Regions from separate parts of the Paenarthrobacter sp. PAE-2 genome, predicted to be linked through region 1. Evidence: riboswitches for the same ligand, from Rfam matches in the RefSeq annotation. Region 1 holds a riboswitch; each other region holds the start of a gene.

What was found. A riboswitch is a leader RNA that binds a small molecule or an ion and turns the genes downstream of it on or off. The one in region 1 is predicted to bind thiamine pyrophosphate.
Region 2: it holds a riboswitch for thiamine pyrophosphate, as region 1 does, so the genes downstream of both, thiC (phosphomethylpyrimidine synthase ThiC) here and thiD (bifunctional hydroxymethylpyrimidine kinase/phosphomethylpyrimidine kinase) in region 1, are expected to answer to the same signal.
Region 3: it holds a riboswitch for thiamine pyrophosphate, as region 1 does, so the genes downstream of both, OCL88_RS14050 (ECF transporter S component) here and thiD (bifunctional hydroxymethylpyrimidine kinase/phosphomethylpyrimidine kinase) in region 1, are expected to answer to the same signal.
Region 4: it holds a riboswitch for thiamine pyrophosphate, as region 1 does, so the genes downstream of both, thiO (glycine oxidase ThiO) here and thiD (bifunctional hydroxymethylpyrimidine kinase/phosphomethylpyrimidine kinase) in region 1, are expected to answer to the same signal.

The regions. Positions count from the first base shown of each region.
Region 1 covers NZ_JAPDNV010000013.1:47,346-51,613, forward strand. Annotated here, with positions in the region: gene obgE (GTPase ObgE) at 1-70, opposite strand, end outside; gene rpmA (50S ribosomal protein L27) at 204-467, opposite strand; gene rplU (50S ribosomal protein L21) at 526-834, opposite strand; gene thiD (bifunctional hydroxymethylpyrimidine kinase/phosphomethylpyrimidine kinase) at 1,178-2,698, opposite strand; TPP riboswitch at 2,689-2,787, opposite strand; gene OCL88_RS10450 (ribonuclease E/G) at 2,939-4,268, opposite strand, start outside.
Region 2 covers NZ_JAPDNV010000014.1:17,403-21,670, reverse strand. Annotated here, with positions in the region: gene OCL88_RS10850 (alpha/beta fold hydrolase) at 50-772, shown strand; gene thiC (phosphomethylpyrimidine synthase ThiC) at 759-2,591, opposite strand; TPP riboswitch at 2,586-2,694, opposite strand; gene OCL88_RS10840 (amidohydrolase family protein) at 2,779-3,861, shown strand; gene OCL88_RS10835 (VOC family protein) at 3,939-4,268, shown strand, end outside.
Region 3 covers NZ_JAPDNV010000022.1:35,763-40,030, forward strand. Annotated here, with positions in the region: gene OCL88_RS14020 (Na+/H+ antiporter subunit D) at 1-88, shown strand, start outside; gene OCL88_RS14025 (Na+/H+ antiporter subunit E) at 85-651, shown strand; gene OCL88_RS14030 (monovalent cation/H+ antiporter complex subunit F) at 648-926, shown strand; gene mnhG (monovalent cation/H(+) antiporter subunit G) at 916-1,299, shown strand; gene OCL88_RS14040 (DUF4235 domain-containing protein) at 1,373-1,633, opposite strand; gene OCL88_RS14045 (NUDIX hydrolase) at 1,702-2,373, opposite strand; TPP riboswitch at 2,557-2,692, shown strand; gene OCL88_RS14050 (ECF transporter S component) at 2,770-3,390, shown strand; gene OCL88_RS14055 (ABC transporter ATP-binding protein) at 3,390-4,268, shown strand, end outside.
Region 4 covers NZ_JAPDNV010000010.1:114,850-119,117, reverse strand. Annotated here, with positions in the region: gene OCL88_RS08900 (RNB domain-containing ribonuclease) at 1-667, opposite strand, end outside; gene OCL88_RS08895 (ferritin-like domain-containing protein) at 709-1,374, shown strand; gene thiE (thiamine phosphate synthase) at 1,371-2,033, opposite strand; TPP riboswitch at 2,061-2,178, shown strand; gene thiO (glycine oxidase ThiO) at 2,171-3,430, shown strand; gene thiS (sulfur carrier protein ThiS) at 3,427-3,663, shown strand; gene OCL88_RS08875 (thiazole synthase) at 3,666-4,268, shown strand, end outside.

The sequences.
Region 1 (4,268 bases):
CGGAGACACAGCCATGGCCGCCGGTACCGCCTGATACGTGCAGGACTACCCGGTCTACAAAGCTCGCCACGTGAATCTCCTCTATTGCTGTCAACAGCGCGAACGCCTTGCCCAGTGCGCCTGGCGCCCTGAACGATTGTAATGCGGTTAAAAGAACAGTGGAGCGGACCTGTTGGCCCGCTCCACCGGTTCAGAAAGTGTTGTTACTCTGCGGCAGCAGCAGCAACGATGTTCACCACGCGACGGCCACGGCGAGTACCGAACTCAACCGCACCGGCTTCGAGGGCGAACAGGGTGTCGTCGCCACCGCGACCGACGCCTGCACCGGGGTGGAAGTGGGTGCCACGCTGGCGAACGATGATTTCGCCTGCGGAAACTACCTGGCCACCGAAACGCTTGACGCCGAGGCGCTGTGCGTTGGAGTCACGACCGTTGCGAGTGGAGCTCGCGCCTTTTTTGTGTGCCATGTGAAATGCCTGCCTCTAAATTTCTGGGGAAACTGAAATCTGAACTACGTAACGGACGTTACGCGATGCTCGTGATCTTGATCTTGGTCAGTTCCTGACGGTGACCCTGGCGCTTCTTGTAGCCGGTCTTGTTCTTGAACTTCTGGATGACAATCTTGGGACCGCGGAGGTCTTCCAGGATCTCAGCCGTGACCTTCACCTTGGCCAGGTCCGCAGCAGCGGAGGTGACCTTGTCGCCGTCAACCAGGAGCAAGGCGGGCAGCTCAAGCGTGCTGCCGGCTCCACCGGGGACGCGGTTCAGAGTTACGTAGTCTCCAACGGAAACCTTTTCTTGGCGGCCGCCTGCGCGGACAATCGCGTACACCACTTGGGTACTCACTTCTCTCGACGTTTCTTACTAAATTTGCGTGCGGAACCCCGAACCGGAATCAGGCCTGGTTCACGCTGTGCCTCAACGCCGTGGACTTCAGATCGAAGCCCGCGAGTCATCCCATGAACAATTCCAAGGGGCATAACCCAAGTGTTGGCGTAAGCACCGAAGATCAAGATTACGCTAGTTTGACCTTCAGCTGCAAATGAGGCCGGGTCCGGAAGCCACCACGTGACGCTTGTCACCAGTAGGAACGGACGTTCCCGGCACCGTGCCCATACAGCTTACAGCCTCTACGTGGCCTTGCCGTTGATTTCCCATCCGACGCGCGGAGTCCGGGTTACGAATGCAGTCTTGGCGCATCAAAGAACGCGGTCTCGTAGCGGCATGACTGGACGAAGGCTTCCTTCATGGCAGCCCGTTCACGGCCGGATGCCGCAGCTGCTGCGGCATCCGTGAGAGCAATCGCCTTCCTCGTCGCCTCCGCAAAATCCTCGTCTGCATAGGTCCTCAGCCAATCCGCGTAGGGATGGTTCTCCGGGGAACCGGCTTGGACGAAGTTGGCATGCAATTGCTGCCCCACTTCCGCATACAGCCAGTAGCAGGGCAGGACCGCAGCAAGCAGGACGCCGTAGCTTCCCGAAGCAGATGACGCCACCAGATGGTCCACATAGGCCTTGGTGACGGGGCCGCTCTGCGTCGTCGCTTCACGGCCGCTCAGCCAATTCCGGTGCAATTCGGATTCCACGTCCAGGCACTGTTGGGAACCCCGGGCCCAGAACAGCTGCTCTTCTTCCGTCGGAGCGAGGGCACCCGCCCGGGCAAGCACCCTGGAATACCCGTTGAGGTAAAGGGCGTCCTGTGCCAGGTAGTAGCTGAACTCGGACTCCGGCAACTCCCCGGACCCCAAGTCCCGTATGAAGGCAAGCCCGTGGATGGCTTCCAGCTCCACAGCGGCTTCCTTCCACAGGAGAGCAGCGAAGGCTCCGGGCCGGGATGATTCCCCGAGGTGGTGGAAATGGTGGATCGGACCGCTCCCCTGGCCCACTTCAAGGTCGTCAGCCCTCATCAGCGCCTCGCGCAACCAGGGCTTGACTTCGCGCAGGGACGCCTCCCAATCTCCTGTTCTTGCCTGGACAGTGGCCAGGGCCGAGGACAACGAGCAGCCGGTGCCGTGGCTGTTCCGTGTCTGAACGCGCGGGCCCCCGACTTCGATCACGTCCTGACGCAGCAAACCGCTGGTATTGATAAGCGCATCCGGACACTGCGCCCCCGGCAAGTGGCCTCCCTTGACCAGCACCGTATTGCCGCACTCCCCGGCCAACCGTTTGCCCTGGTCCAGCGCCGCAGGCCAGTCCTCCGCTTCGGGTTCCCCCAGCAGCATGGCCAGTTCCGGAAGGTTGGGTGTAATGAGGTCCGCCATCGGCAGAAGGTCACGCAACGCTGCCTCGGCTGATTCCCGCAGCAGCCGGTCACCGCTGGTGGCCACCATCACCGGGTCCAGGACCACGACGGCGGGACGTACCTTGGCAAGCCAGGTCCGGACCTCGTTGATGACGGCGGCATCACCGAGCATCCCGATCTTCACGGCGTCGATAGCGACGTCGCTGCTGACGGTTTCCAACTGCTGGCGGAGGAATTCCACCGGCGGCACATGCACACCGCTGACGCCCCGCGTGTTCTGGGCCGTCAGCGCGGTGATGGCGGCCATACCGTAGCCGCCGTGCGCAGCAATGCTTTTAAGGTCCGCTTGGATCCCCGCCCCGCCGGAGGGGTCCGAACCAGCAATGCTCAACACCCTCGGATGTGTACGGATGACCGCTGGCAACGGATAAACAGCAGAAGACGACATTGAAGTCATGGAGACATCCCTTCGCCGGTGCTAACCGGACAGGTTCAACGGGTCTGGATCTCAGCCCGGCCCAATGCCCGGCACCCCGTGTCAGTGTCCTAGCCTAGCCCGGAAGCCCCTCACGCCGGGAACCCCGGCGGCTAACGGCCTGGATATGACCCCAGCGGGCGGATGATGACCCGTTGCACGACGAAGGCCGCACAGCATGCGCTGCGCGGCCTTCGTTCCACCTGTGTCTTCAGTGCCTGTTTACAGCTCCGACGCCGGAACACCCACCCCCAGGATGATCGGCTCCGATGCTGCAGTTGGCTTCTTTGCCGGCTCAGCCGGCGCCTTCGCTTCGTGCGAGGTCCCGCCACCTGTGGCGGCCCGAACGTCGTGGTGCTCAACGTTGGTCTCGTTGGCAGCGCCCTGGGCCCTGCTGGCGCTGCGGTTCCGCCTGCCGCGCCGGCCACGGGCGCCGGACCGGGACTCCACGGGTTCGGTACCAGCGGACGTGACTGCCAAGGGGTCGGCGCTCCCGGGAGCCTCAGCAGATTCAACATTCCCGGGCGCGTCCTGCCCAGACCCGGCAACCTCAGACCCGGGGACAACCTCAGGTGTGCCACCCAAGTGCGAGAAGGCCTCAGCCAGCAGATCCAGGCTCATGGCAGGCTTCTTGGCAGGTTCGTCGTGATGCTCCACGAAAGGCAGAGCCACTTCCTCTCCGCCGAAGCGCAGTACCGGAGCCGGACGGCCCTCCCTGGCCGCAGTTTCTGCCGGGGTGGAGCCCTGCGTCTGCCCGCCCTGCTCAGGGGCCTGGGCGGCATCCCCTTGGGCAGGAGCCGACTGCGCAGGAGCCTTCCGGGCAGGATCCGCCTGGGCGGGACCCGACTGGCCTGCTTCCGCCTTACCGGCGGCGCGGGCTGCTTCCTCGGCGCGGTGCACCTCGTCATCGTGCAGGTGTGCAGCGTGCGCAGCAGCGGCGATCGTCGCCAATGCGGCCCGGGTAGCCTCTGCCTTGGCTTTCTGGGCGGGATCCACGGACTCAGCCGGAGCGGGTGCCGTCGGGGCAGCGGCCGGCTGGACCGGCGTCGTAGCTTCCGGTGCCTGGTTGCCCCCCTTGCCGCGGCGACGCTTACGCTCACTGCGCTGGGACGGCTGCTGTGCTTCGGTGTGGGACCGGTGCTGCTCGGCAGCCACCACATTCGCGCGGCGGTGCTCCACGGGCTCGTCGTGCGTCACCACGCCGCGGCCGGCACAGTGCTCGCATTGCTCACCGAAGACCTCCAGCAAGCCTGTGCCCATGCGCTTGCGCGTCATCTGGACGAGGCCCAGGGACGTCACCTCCGCCACCTGGTGCTTGGTGCGGTCGCGGCCAAGGCACTCCACCAGCCGGCGCAGCACCAAGTCCCTGTTGGACTCCAGGACCATATCGATGAAGTCGATGACGATGATGCCGCCGATGTCACGGAGGCGGAGCTGGCGAACTACCTCTTCGGCCGCTTCCAGATTGTTCTTGGTGACGGTCTCTTCCAAGTTGCCGCCGCTGCCGGTGAACTTGCCGGTGTTGACGTCCACGACAGTCATGGCCTCGGTA
Region 2 (4,268 bases), on a different contig from region 1:
TGCGCCGTCGTCCTCCCGTGATGTCGCAGCCCTCGCATAGGCTGGTCCAATGCACAAACAGCGCGTAGTTTTTGTCCACGGCCTGGGCAGTTTCGGCGCTGCGGCCTGGCCAAAACAGCATGGCCTTGCCCTGCGGTATGACTGCCTCTTTCTGAGGCGGCACGGTTTCGATCCCGTGGCCGAGCCCCTTGAGTCGGACATTTCCGCGGATGTGGCCATCCTTGTTGACGCGCTGGCCGACTCGGGCGGGGGACACGTGGTTGCCCACGAACAGGGTGCCATTTCCGCCATGCTTGCCGCGGTGGAGCGCCCGGACCTGGTGTTTTCGTTGTCCTTGGTGGAACCGGCGTGCTTGTCCTTGACGGCCGAACTTCCCGCTACGGCGTCGCACCGCGCCCTGATGCAGCCCTTGTTCGATGTCCGTAGCCAACTCGGCGACGCCGACTATGAGCGTGAGTATTTCCGGCGGGCCTACGCTGCGGAGGCGGGCGGCCTGCAGACACCGGAAGCGCGGCGCTCAGCCCGGCGTTTGAGGTTGCAGGCCCCGCCGTGGGAAGTGCCCCTGCACATTGTGCCCGGTGTTCCCACGCTGGTGCTGACCGGTGGCTGGGAGCCGTTGTACGAGGAAATTGCCGGGTATTTGAGGGATACCGGTGCCCTCCACCGCGTAGCTGCAGGAGGGCACCGTCCCCAGGACTCCGCGGACGGCGACCGGTTCATCCGGTCCTTCATTGCCGACGTCGGGCGGGGTATGTCGGTCAGGGCGTCGTGAGCCGCTGTTCACCGCGGGCCGGCATCTGGAGTTCGGGCAGGTAGACCTTGCCTCCGGTTGCCAGGAACTCCTCGCTCTTTTCGCGCATTCCGTTGTACATCTCCGCTATGGCCGCCTGGGCCTCGGCGGAACCGTATTCATCGCGGATGTCCTGGCTGATGCGCATGGAGCAGAACTTCGGCCCGCACATGGAACAGAAGTGCGCGGTCTTGGCGGGTTCAGCGGGAAGCGTCTCATCGTGGAAGGACTCCGCTGTCACCGGGTCCAGTGAGAGCGCGAACTGGTCCCTCCACCTGAACTCGAACCGCGCTTTGGACAGCGCGTCGTCGCGTTCGTGCGCGCCGGGGTGGCCCTTGGCCAGGTCTGCGGCGTGGGCTGCAATCTTGTACGTGATGACTCCGGTTTTGACGTCGTCCTTGTTCGGCAGCCCCAGATGTTCCTTGGGGGTCACGTAGCAAAGCATCGCTGTGCCGTACCTGGCGATTTCCGTAGCACCGATGGCCGAGGTGATGTGGTCGTAGCCTGGCGCGACGTCAGTCACCAACGGGCCCAGGGTGTAGAACGGCGCGCCCTTGCACAACCGCTGTTGCCTTTCCACGTTCTCCCGCACCAAATGGAACGGAATGTGGCCCGGGCCTTCGACCATGACCTGGACGTCGTACTCCCAGGCCCGCTCCGTCAGCTCCGCCAAGGTATCCAGTTCCGCGAACTGTGCGGCATCATTGGCGTCCGCGGTGGCGCCGGGCCGCAGTCCATCTCCGAGAGAGAAGGCAACGTCATACTTGGCGAAGATTTCGCACAGTTCGTCGAAATGCGTGTAGAGGAAGTTTTCCTGGTGGTGGGCAAGGCACCAGCCGGCCATGATGGAGCCGCCGCGGGAAACAATTCCGGTCACCCGGTTGGCTGTCAGCGGCACGTACCGGAGCAGGACGCCGGCGTGGATGGTCATATAGTCCACACCCTGTTCGCATTGTTCGATCACGGTGTCCCGGAATATTTCCCACGTCAGCTTGTTCGCCTCGCCGTTGACCTTCTCCAGGGCCTGGTAGATGGGGACGGTGCCGATGGGAACGGGGGAGTTCCGGATGATCCATTCACGGGTGGTGTGGATGTCATCTCCTGTGGAGAGGTCCATGACGGTGTCCGCTCCCCACTGGGTGGCCCACTGCAGCTTGTCCACTTCCTCGGCGATCGAGCTCGTCACGGCTGAGTTCCCGATGTTGGCGTTGATCTTCACCAGGAATGCCTTGCCGATGATCATGGGCTCGGACTCGGGGTGGTTGATGTTGCTGGGGATGATGGCGCGGCCGGCGGCCACCTCGCTGCGGACCAGTTCAACGTCGCAGTTCTCCCGCAAGGCCACAAAGCGCATCTCCGGGGTGACCACGCCCTGCCGGGCATAGTGCATCTGGGTGACCCTTTTGCCGTCGACGGCGCGGCGGGGCACGGGCTGCGCGCCCTTCCATTCCGCTGAAGCCGCACCGCGGCGCACGGCTGACTTGCCGTCGTCGAGCAGGTTGCGTTCCCGGCCCGTGTAGCTTTCCGTATCGCCGCGCGCCTGGATCCATGCCGCCCTGAAGGGTTCAAGCCCGACGACGGGATCGCTGCCCGGCCCTGCCGTGCGGTACACCCTCAGGGGATCGTTGGCCTTCCCGTTGGGGGAGGGCTCCAAGGCAATCTCGGTCACCGGGACGCGGATGCCGTGGCCAGGGTCCTCCACCCAGGCAAGCGAGTGGGATTTCAGCGACTGCGTGACGGCGTCCCCACCGGCAGCAGTCAGGTTTTGGGCAGGGCTGTGCTGTGTTTCTGTGGTGCTCAAGGATTACTCACTTCCTTCGCCGGCATTACCCGGACAGGTTCAACGGTCGCAGACTGCTTCAGTCCTTTTCTCAGCCCCTGCAGGGGCTCCCGTGTGGTCAGGGACGAAGCTACCACAGCTGCGGCGGGTGCTCCCAGTCATATGCGGTCCGGATCCGGACTGAGGCCGCCGGCACTAAGCTTCTGCCATGCCGAACATCATTGAATTCAGCGGTCCGGTGCTGGTTTCCGCGCATGAGGAACGCCGGGGCCTGTGGTCCGTGGACGGCCGCCTGACCTTCAGCCGTCCCGAAACGGCCCCGGATACCGTGCTGGAGGGCTGGGTCCTGCCCGGATTCGTTGATGCACATTGCCACATCGGCCTGGGAGCCGGTGGGGCGGTGGATGAGGCCACTACCCTGGAGCAGGCCCGTACCGATTTGTCCGCCGGGACGTTGCTGGTCCGGGATGCCGGCTCCCCGGCCAATACGAGGTGGGTCCAGCAGCGTACGGACCTGCCCAGGCTGATCCGGGCGGGGCGGCACATTGCGAGGAGCCGGCGCTACCTGCGTGGCCTCGGCCACGAAGTGGAGCCGGAACAGCTGGTGGAAACCGTACGAAAGGAAGCGCGCGACGGCGACGGTTGGGTCAAGCTGGTTGGCGACTGGATCGACCGCGGCGTCGGAGACCTGGCACCTTCTTTTCCGGCGGCGGTGGTCAAGGATGCCATCGCTGCAGCCCACGACGAGGGCGCACGGGTAACAGCGCATTGCTTCGCGGAAGAAACCTTGGATGACGTGCTCGATGCCGGCATTGACTGCATCGAGCATGCCACCGGGCTCCTGCCGCGGCACATCCCGCGGCTTGTGGAACAGGGTGTCCCGATCGTTCCCACCTTGGTCAACATTGCCACGTTCCCCGATATCGCGGCCCAGGCCGGGCCCAAGTTTCCCGACTACGCGCAGCACATGACCGCATTGTGGGAGCGCCGGCGCGAACGGGTCCTCGAAGCCTATGAAGCCGGTGTTTCCATCTATGCCGGCACTGATGCCGGGAGCGTCATCAAGCATGGCCGCATAGCCGACGAGATGCAGGAACTGCACGACGCCGGCCTGCCGCCTTCAGCGGTCCTCGAGGCTGCTGCGTGGGGCGCCCGGAGGTGGCTGGGAGCCGAGGGCGTCAGCGAAGGAGCGAGTGCCGACGTCGTGCTTTGCAGGGAGGATCCCCGCCGCGCCCTGACTACCGTGCGTGAACTTAGCCACGTGGTTCTGCGGGGCACCATCGTCCGTTAGGAATAAATTGAAGCTTCAAGTAATTTAGTAAGGTAGAACGTGCCGAAAGGCGGCCGCCGAACTACCGGGAGCATCACATGACCACGCCATCCAGCCAGGACCTCCTGCCAGCCGAACTCACCATGGGCACGGTCATGCTCAGGGTCGGCGACATGAAGGTGATGAGCGACTATTACCAGCGCGCCCTCGGCCTGCAGGTCATAGCGGAGCAGGACGGCGGCCTGTACCTGGGCCGCCTGGGGAAGCCGGTGGTCCACCTGGCTCCCGCAGCGGGCTTGCAGCTGCCCGGGCGCGGGGAAGCGGGGCTGTTCCACACGGCAGTCCTGTTCGAGGACCAAGCGTCCCTCGCCGCCACCATTGCCACGGCCGCGCAGTACGAACCCCGCGCGTTCGTTGGCAGTGCCGAC
Region 3 (4,268 bases), on a different contig from region 1:
CATGCTGGACCGGGGTGCGTACATCCACTCCGTCCTGGGTGACACCGCTCCCGTGCCCGCGCAGGCGCAGCCGGGTGATGCCAAATGAGCCGTAAACCCATATCCTTCCGGACCGAACTGCCGCTGCTCGTATGGCTCGTCATCGTGTGGGGTGCCCTCTGGCGGGACTTCAGCCCGGGCAACCTGCTGTTCGGTGCGTTGATTGCGATCATTGTGGCCAAGCTGTTCTACCTTCCGCCCGTGGAGCTCAGTGGGCGGTTCAATGTGCTCCGGGCATTCCGCTTCGCCCTCATGTTCCTCGGCAAAGTGGCGGCAGCGAGCTTCCTGGTCCTCTACTTGGCCGTGGTCAAAGGGCCCAGCGTGCGCAGCGCCATCGTAGCTGTTCCGTTGCGGAGCCATTCCGACCTCATGGTGACGGCCACCGGCCACGTCATTTCGCTGATTCCGGGCTCGCTGGTGGTGGAAGTGGACCGCTCTACGTCCACCCTGTACCTGCACGCCCTGAACATGAAAACCGAAGAGGACATCCAGAAGATCCGCCGGGAGGTCCAGGACATCGAAGCCAGACTGATCCGGATCATGGGAACCCGTGAGGAACTGGATGCGCTGCAAAGCGAGCAGCGGCCAGGCGTGAAAGGGGCAGCGCTATGAAGGAACTTGTACTGGTGGTTACGGCGGTGATCCTGAGCCTGGCGGCTGCCGGGGCCATCATCCGGATCGCGGTCGGCCCGTCACTCCTGGACCGCGTGTTGGCTTCGGACGTCCTGCTGGCCATCCTTGGCGCGGCGCTGGCTATCGACATGGCCGTGAACCGCCACTTGAACAACCTCATGTTGCTGGTTGCCTTGGCCGTCATTGGATTCATTGGATCCGTAACGGTTGCCCGCTTCGTGGCCGACAGAAGGGGTCAAAGCAATGAGTCCTGATGCGACAGGCATGGACGCAGTCATTGATGGCGTGACCGCCGTCTTTCTGGTGGTGGGCGCGTTGATGTCCCTGGGCGCCGCTATTGGCTTGCTGCGTTTTCCCGACCTGATGAGCCGCATGCACGCCGCCACCAAGCCCCAGGTCCTGGGGCTGTTCCTGATGCTGGCCTCCATAGGGCTGCAGATGAGGACGTGGTGGGTGTGGCCGGTCCTGCTGGTGGCCTGGATCTTCCAGCTGCTCACCGCGCCAGTCTCCGCGCACATGGTGGGCCGCTCCGCGTACCGCACCAAGCATGGACACCGGGAACTGCTGACCAAGGATGAACTGGAAGCAGTGGTCCAGCGGGCAGCCGAAAGCCAGAAGGAGAACTGACACCCGTTCCCTGCGTACCCTGACGGGTGCCAAGGACGGGTGTCAGCGACGCGTGTCAGGAAACCGGGAACTCCTAGATGATGTCCTGTGACTTCGCGAAGCGGGCAATGGCACGCTGGGTTCCGCGGCTGGTGAGCACCTGGATGAGCGTGCTGACGAAAGCCGACACCAACGCGAAGGTCAGGGCTGAGCGGAGGCTCGTCTCGACGTCGTCGTGGCCTGTGGGCGGCTTGTGGCCTGTGGCCTTTTCCCAACCCTTGTTCACCAGTTTGGTGCCAAGGAAACCCGCGCCGAGGCTCACGCCGGCACCCAGAAGCTTGAAGAAGAAGTTCATGACCTCAGCCTAGCGGCACGGCAGTGGCGGTCGCGTGCGGAAGCCGTGGCATTCAGGGGGACCGCGGTTTACTGCTTGTTCCCGCGTTCCTTCAGGAACGCAGCCATGGAGCCCGGAGGTGACAGGACGGGCCGCACTTGGTGCTCGGCCTGCCACACGGCCTCCACGCTGTGGAACTCCGAGATCTCCTTGAGCAGGAAATAGGTTGGCGGCATGAGCTGAAGCTTGCCCTCTGCCTCGGCCGCCAGGATGCCTTCCACCGGCATCCAGAGTGACTGCCAGGCCTCCGTGGTTTGGTGCTGCGGTTCGGCTCCGGGGGCGGGCCTGGCCACGTAGAAGTAGGTGTCGAAGCGCTTGGGCATGTCCGTGGGCGTCACCCAGTTGGCCCAAGGGCGGAGCTGGGAGGCGTCGAGGGTCAGCCCTGCTTCCTCGAACACTTCGCGGATGGCAGCCGCCAACACCGTGCCGGCTTGCGCATACGGGTCGGAGGCTGCGATCGAGCTCATCGCCCAATCGGCCGCATGCCTTTCCAGCAGTTCGGAGGAGTAGTCCCAGCCCTCCGCGTCCGAGGCATCGACGCGACCGCCGGGGAACACCACCATGCCTGCTGCAAAGTCCATGGAAGAGACCCTGTGCTGGACAAAGGCTTCCAGTCCCGCCGCCGCATCCCGGAGCAGGATCACGCTGGCGGCAAGACGGGGTTCGGCCACGGGGGTGTCCTTGGCTGGCTGTTCTGTCATGGGATGGGCGCCCCTCTTGCTGCTGTGAATCCGGTGTGCTGAACCTGCTGGCCCCATTCTCTCAGGTGTGCAGCGCAGCCGGTCGCGGCTGTGCGCCCGTGAAACAGCAAAAAGGTTTATGACCGGGCCCATAACCCGGCGCACCCCTTCCGGTGTAAACTGGGCACGCCCACAAGGGCAGATTGATAACGACAGGGGAGCGCCGCCGTCGAACCTGCAGGCATGCAGGAGACGCGAGGGCGCTGAGAGTGCGGACAGCCGCAGACCCTCGAACCTGATCCGGTTAGTACCGGCGCAAGGGAGTCGAGCTTCTCAGAGTGTCCGGAACCGGATGGCAGCAGGCCGCCGGGAATACCGGGGAGCACTTTCCCCTCCTGTAACCTCAGGAGGCTAAGAATGACCACGTCAAGCGTGAAGAAGGCCGGCAACAGCTGGCGCGTTGTAGACATTGTGGTGGCGGCGCTGATTGCCATCGCAGGCGGAGTGATCTTCTGGGCCTGGTCCCAGGGCGCCGCACTCGTATCCGTTCCCATGAATGCTGCTTATCCGCCCCTCACCGGCCTGATCGCCGGTGGGTGGATGATCCCGGCCGTGCTGGGCATGCTCATCATCCGCAAACCGGGAGCAGCGCTGTTCTGCGAAGCCGTCGCAGCAACGGGTGAGCTCATCATGGGGTCCCAGTACGGCACCACGGTCCTGATCTCCGGTGTCCTTCAGGGCCTCGGCGCGGAACTGATCTTCGCCGCCTTCCGCTACAAGAAGTTCAACCTCCCGGTGGCCCTCCTCGCGGGTGCCGGGGCAGGACTGTTCTGCGGCCTCAACGATTCCTTCATGCCGTGGGGCTGGAACATCGCCTACGAAGCCGTCGACAAGCTGGCCTACATCGCCTTCACCACCATTTCGGGTGCAATCATCGCCGGGGCACTGTCCTGGGTGGCCACCCGCGGGCTCGCGTCCACGGGCGTCCTGAGCTCCTTCGCGTCCCGGAAAGCCGCGTCAGAGCCAGTCTTCAACTGATGGGACCGGCACAGGTACGGCCCGCCGCCATCTCCGCCAACGGCTGGGGCTGGCGGCATTCCGGCCGGACGGTACCAGCCATCCAGGGGCTGGACCTGCAGATCGAACCCGGGGAACGGGTTCTGCTGCTGGGGCCGTCCGGCGCCGGCAAATCGACGTTCCTGCACGCCCTCGCCGGGGTGCTGGGCGATGAGGAAGACGACGCGGACGAGACCGGTTCCCTCCTCATTGACGGTGCGGCACCTCGCGAACAGCGGGGCCGGGCCGGGCTCATGCAGCAGGACCCGGAAACGCAAGTAGTCCTGTCGCGCGTGGGCGACGACGTCGCTTTCGGCGCCGAGAACCTTGCCGTGCCCCGGGACGACATTTGGGCCCGGGTCCATGAAGCGCTCGACGACGTCGGGTTGCGTACCGCTGTCGGCGACGGCCTCGCGTTGGACCACCCGACGGCGGCTCTTTCCGGCGGACAGAAGCAGCGCCTGGCGCTGGCCGGGATCCTGGCGATGCGGCCGGGGCTGATCCTGCTCGATGAACCAACGGCGAATCTGGACCCGGCCGGCGTGCTGGAAGTCCGGGACGCAGTTCGCCGCTGCCTGGAGAAGACCGGTGCCACGCTGGTGGTTGTAGAACACCGGGTGTCCGTATGGAAGGACTTGGTTGACCGCATCGTGGTCCTCCAGCCGGGCTCGGCCGGTGGCGGAGTGCTGTTGGACGGCCCTCCCGATCAGGTGCTCGCCGAAGCCCGGAGCATGCTCATCACAGCCGGAGTCTGGGTCCCGGGATATGTGCCCCGTACCCGTACCAGGACCACCGCCGAGGGGCCGGCGGAGTTGCTCCTCGCAGCAGAGCACGTGGCCGTTTCCCGCGAAAAGCCCCGA
Region 4 (4,268 bases), on a different contig from region 1:
CCTGGACGATCTCCTGTTCGGGCATGTTCAGGCTCGCCCCGCCGCGTTTGCGCTCGAGTTTGACCCGCTTCAGGCCCACTTCCTTCAGGAGCATGAGGACCTCGGGGGCGGTTCCCGCATCGATCTGCTTCTGTGCACCCTTGTAGCTGAGCTTTGCACGGCTGCGAACGGTGGCCCGCTCCACGGACATGGAGACCACTTCCGCGTTGTGGTCGAGGTCGAAGTCCCACACGAAGGCGCTGCATTCCTGCTCTGCCAGGAGGCTCCCGGCATGCTCGCTGATGACGTCCGGATGCAGCGGGACCCTTCCGTCCGGTGCGTAGAACGTTTGTCCGCGCCGCCGCGTTTCGGCGTCCAAGGCTCCGCCGGGGGCCACGAAGGACGGCACGTCGGCAATTGCGTACAGGACCTTGTAACCGGCATCGTTCCGCTGAATGAACAGCGCTTGGTCCAGATCGGTGGAAGTCGCGGGGTCTATGGTCACGAACGGCACGTCCAGCAGGCTACGGGGCGGCAACTGCAGGTTTTGAACCGCCTGGCGCGCTTCATGCTCGGCGTCGGCAGGGTAGTCGCCGGGTAGTTCCAGCTCGCTCCTCAAGGCAGCCAGGGAGGCAGCGAGCCGGTCGGAAGAATCGTCGACGTTGGGCGCTATCCGATGATGTGACACGAAAGTCAGACTAGCCCGAAAACGGCGGATAGTCTTGGACCATGGGCACGTCCACTCTTGGCGGAATTCCCGCGGACGTTCTCCCGGCAGAGCTGCTGGGAGCCATGGCCTATGGCGAATTGTCAGCGTTCGGGCGGTTGTCCGCGGACTCCCGCTTCGCCCCTACCCTCCGGGACCGGGCTACCTTTGCCAAGATCGCGGTCGGTGCATTCGGCAACTATGCGTTGATCAGCGGCCGGCTTACCGAGATGGGGCGGGACCCCGAGGACGCCATGCTTCGCTTCCAGCCGTCATTCGATCACTTCCACGAACGCACCCCGCCAGGGGACTGGTACGAGTCTGTTCTGAAGGCGTACATCATCGACACGGTGTCCTCGGACTTCTACAGGACGGTGTCCGCCTTCCTGGATGCCGGGACACAGCAATTCGTCCGGAAAGTCGCTTCTGCGGACCAAGCCACCGAGGCGTTGCGCATCCTCCTCATGCGGGCCCTGAGGGACGATCCCAGGTTGGCTTCGCGCCTTGCCCTATGGGGCCGAAGGCTGGTCGGCGAGGCCCTCACCCAGGTGCAACGGGTGGCGTTGGAGCACCCGGACCTGCGTGCCGTACTTCATGACGGACAGGCCAAGGCGGAGGTACGCCGGTTGACGGCGGAACTCGCCGATCACCACGGGCGCCGGATGACGGGCCTCGGACTGACTGCCTAGGCGTCCAGGGCTTCGAGCAGCGCTTTGGCCGCCGCCGTCGGGTCTTCTGCGTCGGTGATGGCGCGGACTACGACGACGCGGCTGGCTCCTGCCGCAACCACCTGCTCCACATTAGAAAGATCGATCCCGCCAATGGCAAACCAGGGAAGGGCGGATCCTGCGCGTTCCACAGCTTCGGCGGCATATGTGACCAAGCCCAGGCCCACTGGCGTCCGGCCCGGTTTGGTGGGTGTGGCCCAGAGGGGACCGACGCAGAAGTAGTCCAGTCCTGCACTGCCCGACGAAGCCGCAATGGCCGCGTCCACCTGATCAGGCCCATGCGTGGAGAGACCTATGGCGGTGGTGTCCCCGAGCAGCTGCCGGGCCACGGGCAGCGGGAGGTCCTTTTGGCCCACGTGGAACACGGGAGCCCCGGAAACACGGGCGATATCAGCCCGGTCGTTGACCGCCCAGAGCTTGGAATGCCGGGCGGCAACTTTGTTCAGGACCTCGAGCAACTCCAGTTCCTCGGCGGCCTCAAGGGTCTTGTCACGGAGCTGGATGATGTCCACGCCGCCTTCGAACGCGGCGTCCACAAAGTCTTCGAAATCGCCTTGCCGCCGGCGGGCATCGGTGCAGAGGTAGAGGCGGGCGTCGGTGAGGAGATCAGGCTGGGTCATGGAAACCAGAGTAGTTCCTCTAAACTGGGCACGTACTGCGGGAGCCGTGACAGCGTCATATGACCGTCCGGCTGAGAGGGCTTCAGAGCCGACCGCTTGACCTGATCCGGCTAATACCGGCGTAGGGAAGGAAACCAATGGCAGAAGCCATCCAAGCAGACGTTGCCGTCATCGGCGCAGGCGTAGTCGGCCTGGGCATCGCATACCGGATCCGGGCCACAGGCCGTTCCGTGGCCCTCATCGATCCGCGCCCCGCCAGTGGAGCAACCTTTGCAGCGGCCGGGATGCTGGCCCCCGTGAGCGAACTCCACTACCAGGAAGAAGATCTCCTGGAACTGATGCTCGAATCGTCCAGATTGTGGCCAACGTTCGTGTCCGGATTGTCCGGTACCGGCGTCACCACCGGCTACAGCACGACGTCGACGCTCGCGGTGGGTGCCGATGCCGCCGATCGACGGGCGCTCGCCGATCTGCGCTCCGTGCAACAGGCGGCGGGGCTCACAGTGGAGCCGTTGATGCTGCGGGACGCGCGGCAGCGCGAGCCGCTGCTCAGCCCCGGAATCTCATGCGCTTTCGATATCCCGGCCGACCACCAAGTGGACCCCCGCCGGCTGGCGGAGTGCATACTCGCCGGATTGGCCGCGCACACCCCGTCGGATGCCACATGGGTCCCGGGCGCAAGCAGCGGGTTCCAGCTGGCAGCGGCGGCCCGGCGGCTGCTGTGGGAGGGTGACCGCGTTGTAGGCGCTGAACTCTCCACCGGCCAAGTGGTAGCGGCAAGGGAAACCGTGCTGGCCAATGGCTTGGCGGCTGCGGCGACCGGCGGACTTCCTGAGGACCTGCACCTGCCGCTCAGGCCGGTTTACGGAGACATCCTCAGGCTCCGGGTACCGAAGGACCTGCGGCCGTTGCTGACCTCCACAGTCCGCGGAATGGTGCGGGGAGTGCCGGTGTACATCGTGCCCCGCGAGGACGGGACCGTGGTGATCGGGGCAACCCAACGCGAGGACGGGCTTTCGACGGGATCGAATGCGGTGTCTGCCGGCGGCGTGTACCAGCTGCTTCGGGACGCCCAGGTCCTGGTCCCCGCAGTCGGTGAGCTGGAACTCATCGAAGTGACAGCCCGGGCACGGCCGGGAACACCGGACAACGCCCCGCTCCTGGGGCGGGTGGGTGCGCCGGACGGCGCCGTCCGGGGCCTGATCATAGCCACGGGTTTCTTCCGCCACGGCGTACTCCTGACCCCCATAGCCGCACAGATCGTGGCCGGCTTGCTCGACGGTTCCGCGGATGACCGGTGGGTCCGGTTCCGTCCGGATCGTTTTTCTCCGCAAGGCGCCCTCGCCGGGCGCGGCATTCCAACACCATCCATCGCTTCCACCAAGGAAACAGCATGAACATCACACTCAATGGCGCCCGGCACACCGTGGCCGATGGCGCATCCGTCAGCACCCTGGTCACGTCCGTTACGGGCCGCATCCTCGACCCGAGCGGACAGGCGGCCGACGGCGGCAAGCTGGGTGTCGCCGTCGCGCGCAATGCGGAGGTGGTCCCGCGTAGCCAGTGGGCAGCAACGAACCTCGCCGACGGCGATGAACTCGAACTCGTTACCGCAGTCCAGGGAGGCTGACCATGACTATCCTCAACACCGAAACCACTACTGACACGCTGGAAATCGACGGTGTCGCCTTCAGTTCGCGGCTCATTATGGGCACCGGTGGTGCCCCGAGCCTGGACGGTTTGGGGGCGGCCCTGGTTGCTTCCGGTACGGAGCTCACCACGGTGGCCATGCGCCGCTACTCGCCGGCCGAGACGGGCTCGCTGTTCCAACTGCTGGTGGACAACAACATCCGGGTGCTGCCCAACACGGCAGGTTGTTTCACTGCCAAGGACGCTGTCCTCACCGCTGAGCTGGCCCGCGAGGCACTGGAGACCGATTGGGTGAAGCTGGAAGTCATCGCGGACGAACACACGCTGTTGCCGGACGCGGTTGAACTCGTCGACGCCACTGAACAACTGGTCAATCGGGGTTTCAAAGTCTTCGCGTACACCAATGACGACCCCGTGTTGGCACTGCGACTGGAAAACCTCGGGGCAACTGCGGTCATGCCCCTCGGAGCACCGATCGGAACCGGCCTGGGCATCCTTAACCCGCACAACATTGAAGTTATTGTGTCCCGTGCCTCCGTGCCTGTTGTCCTGGATGCGGGCATCGGAACTGCTTCCGATGCGGCA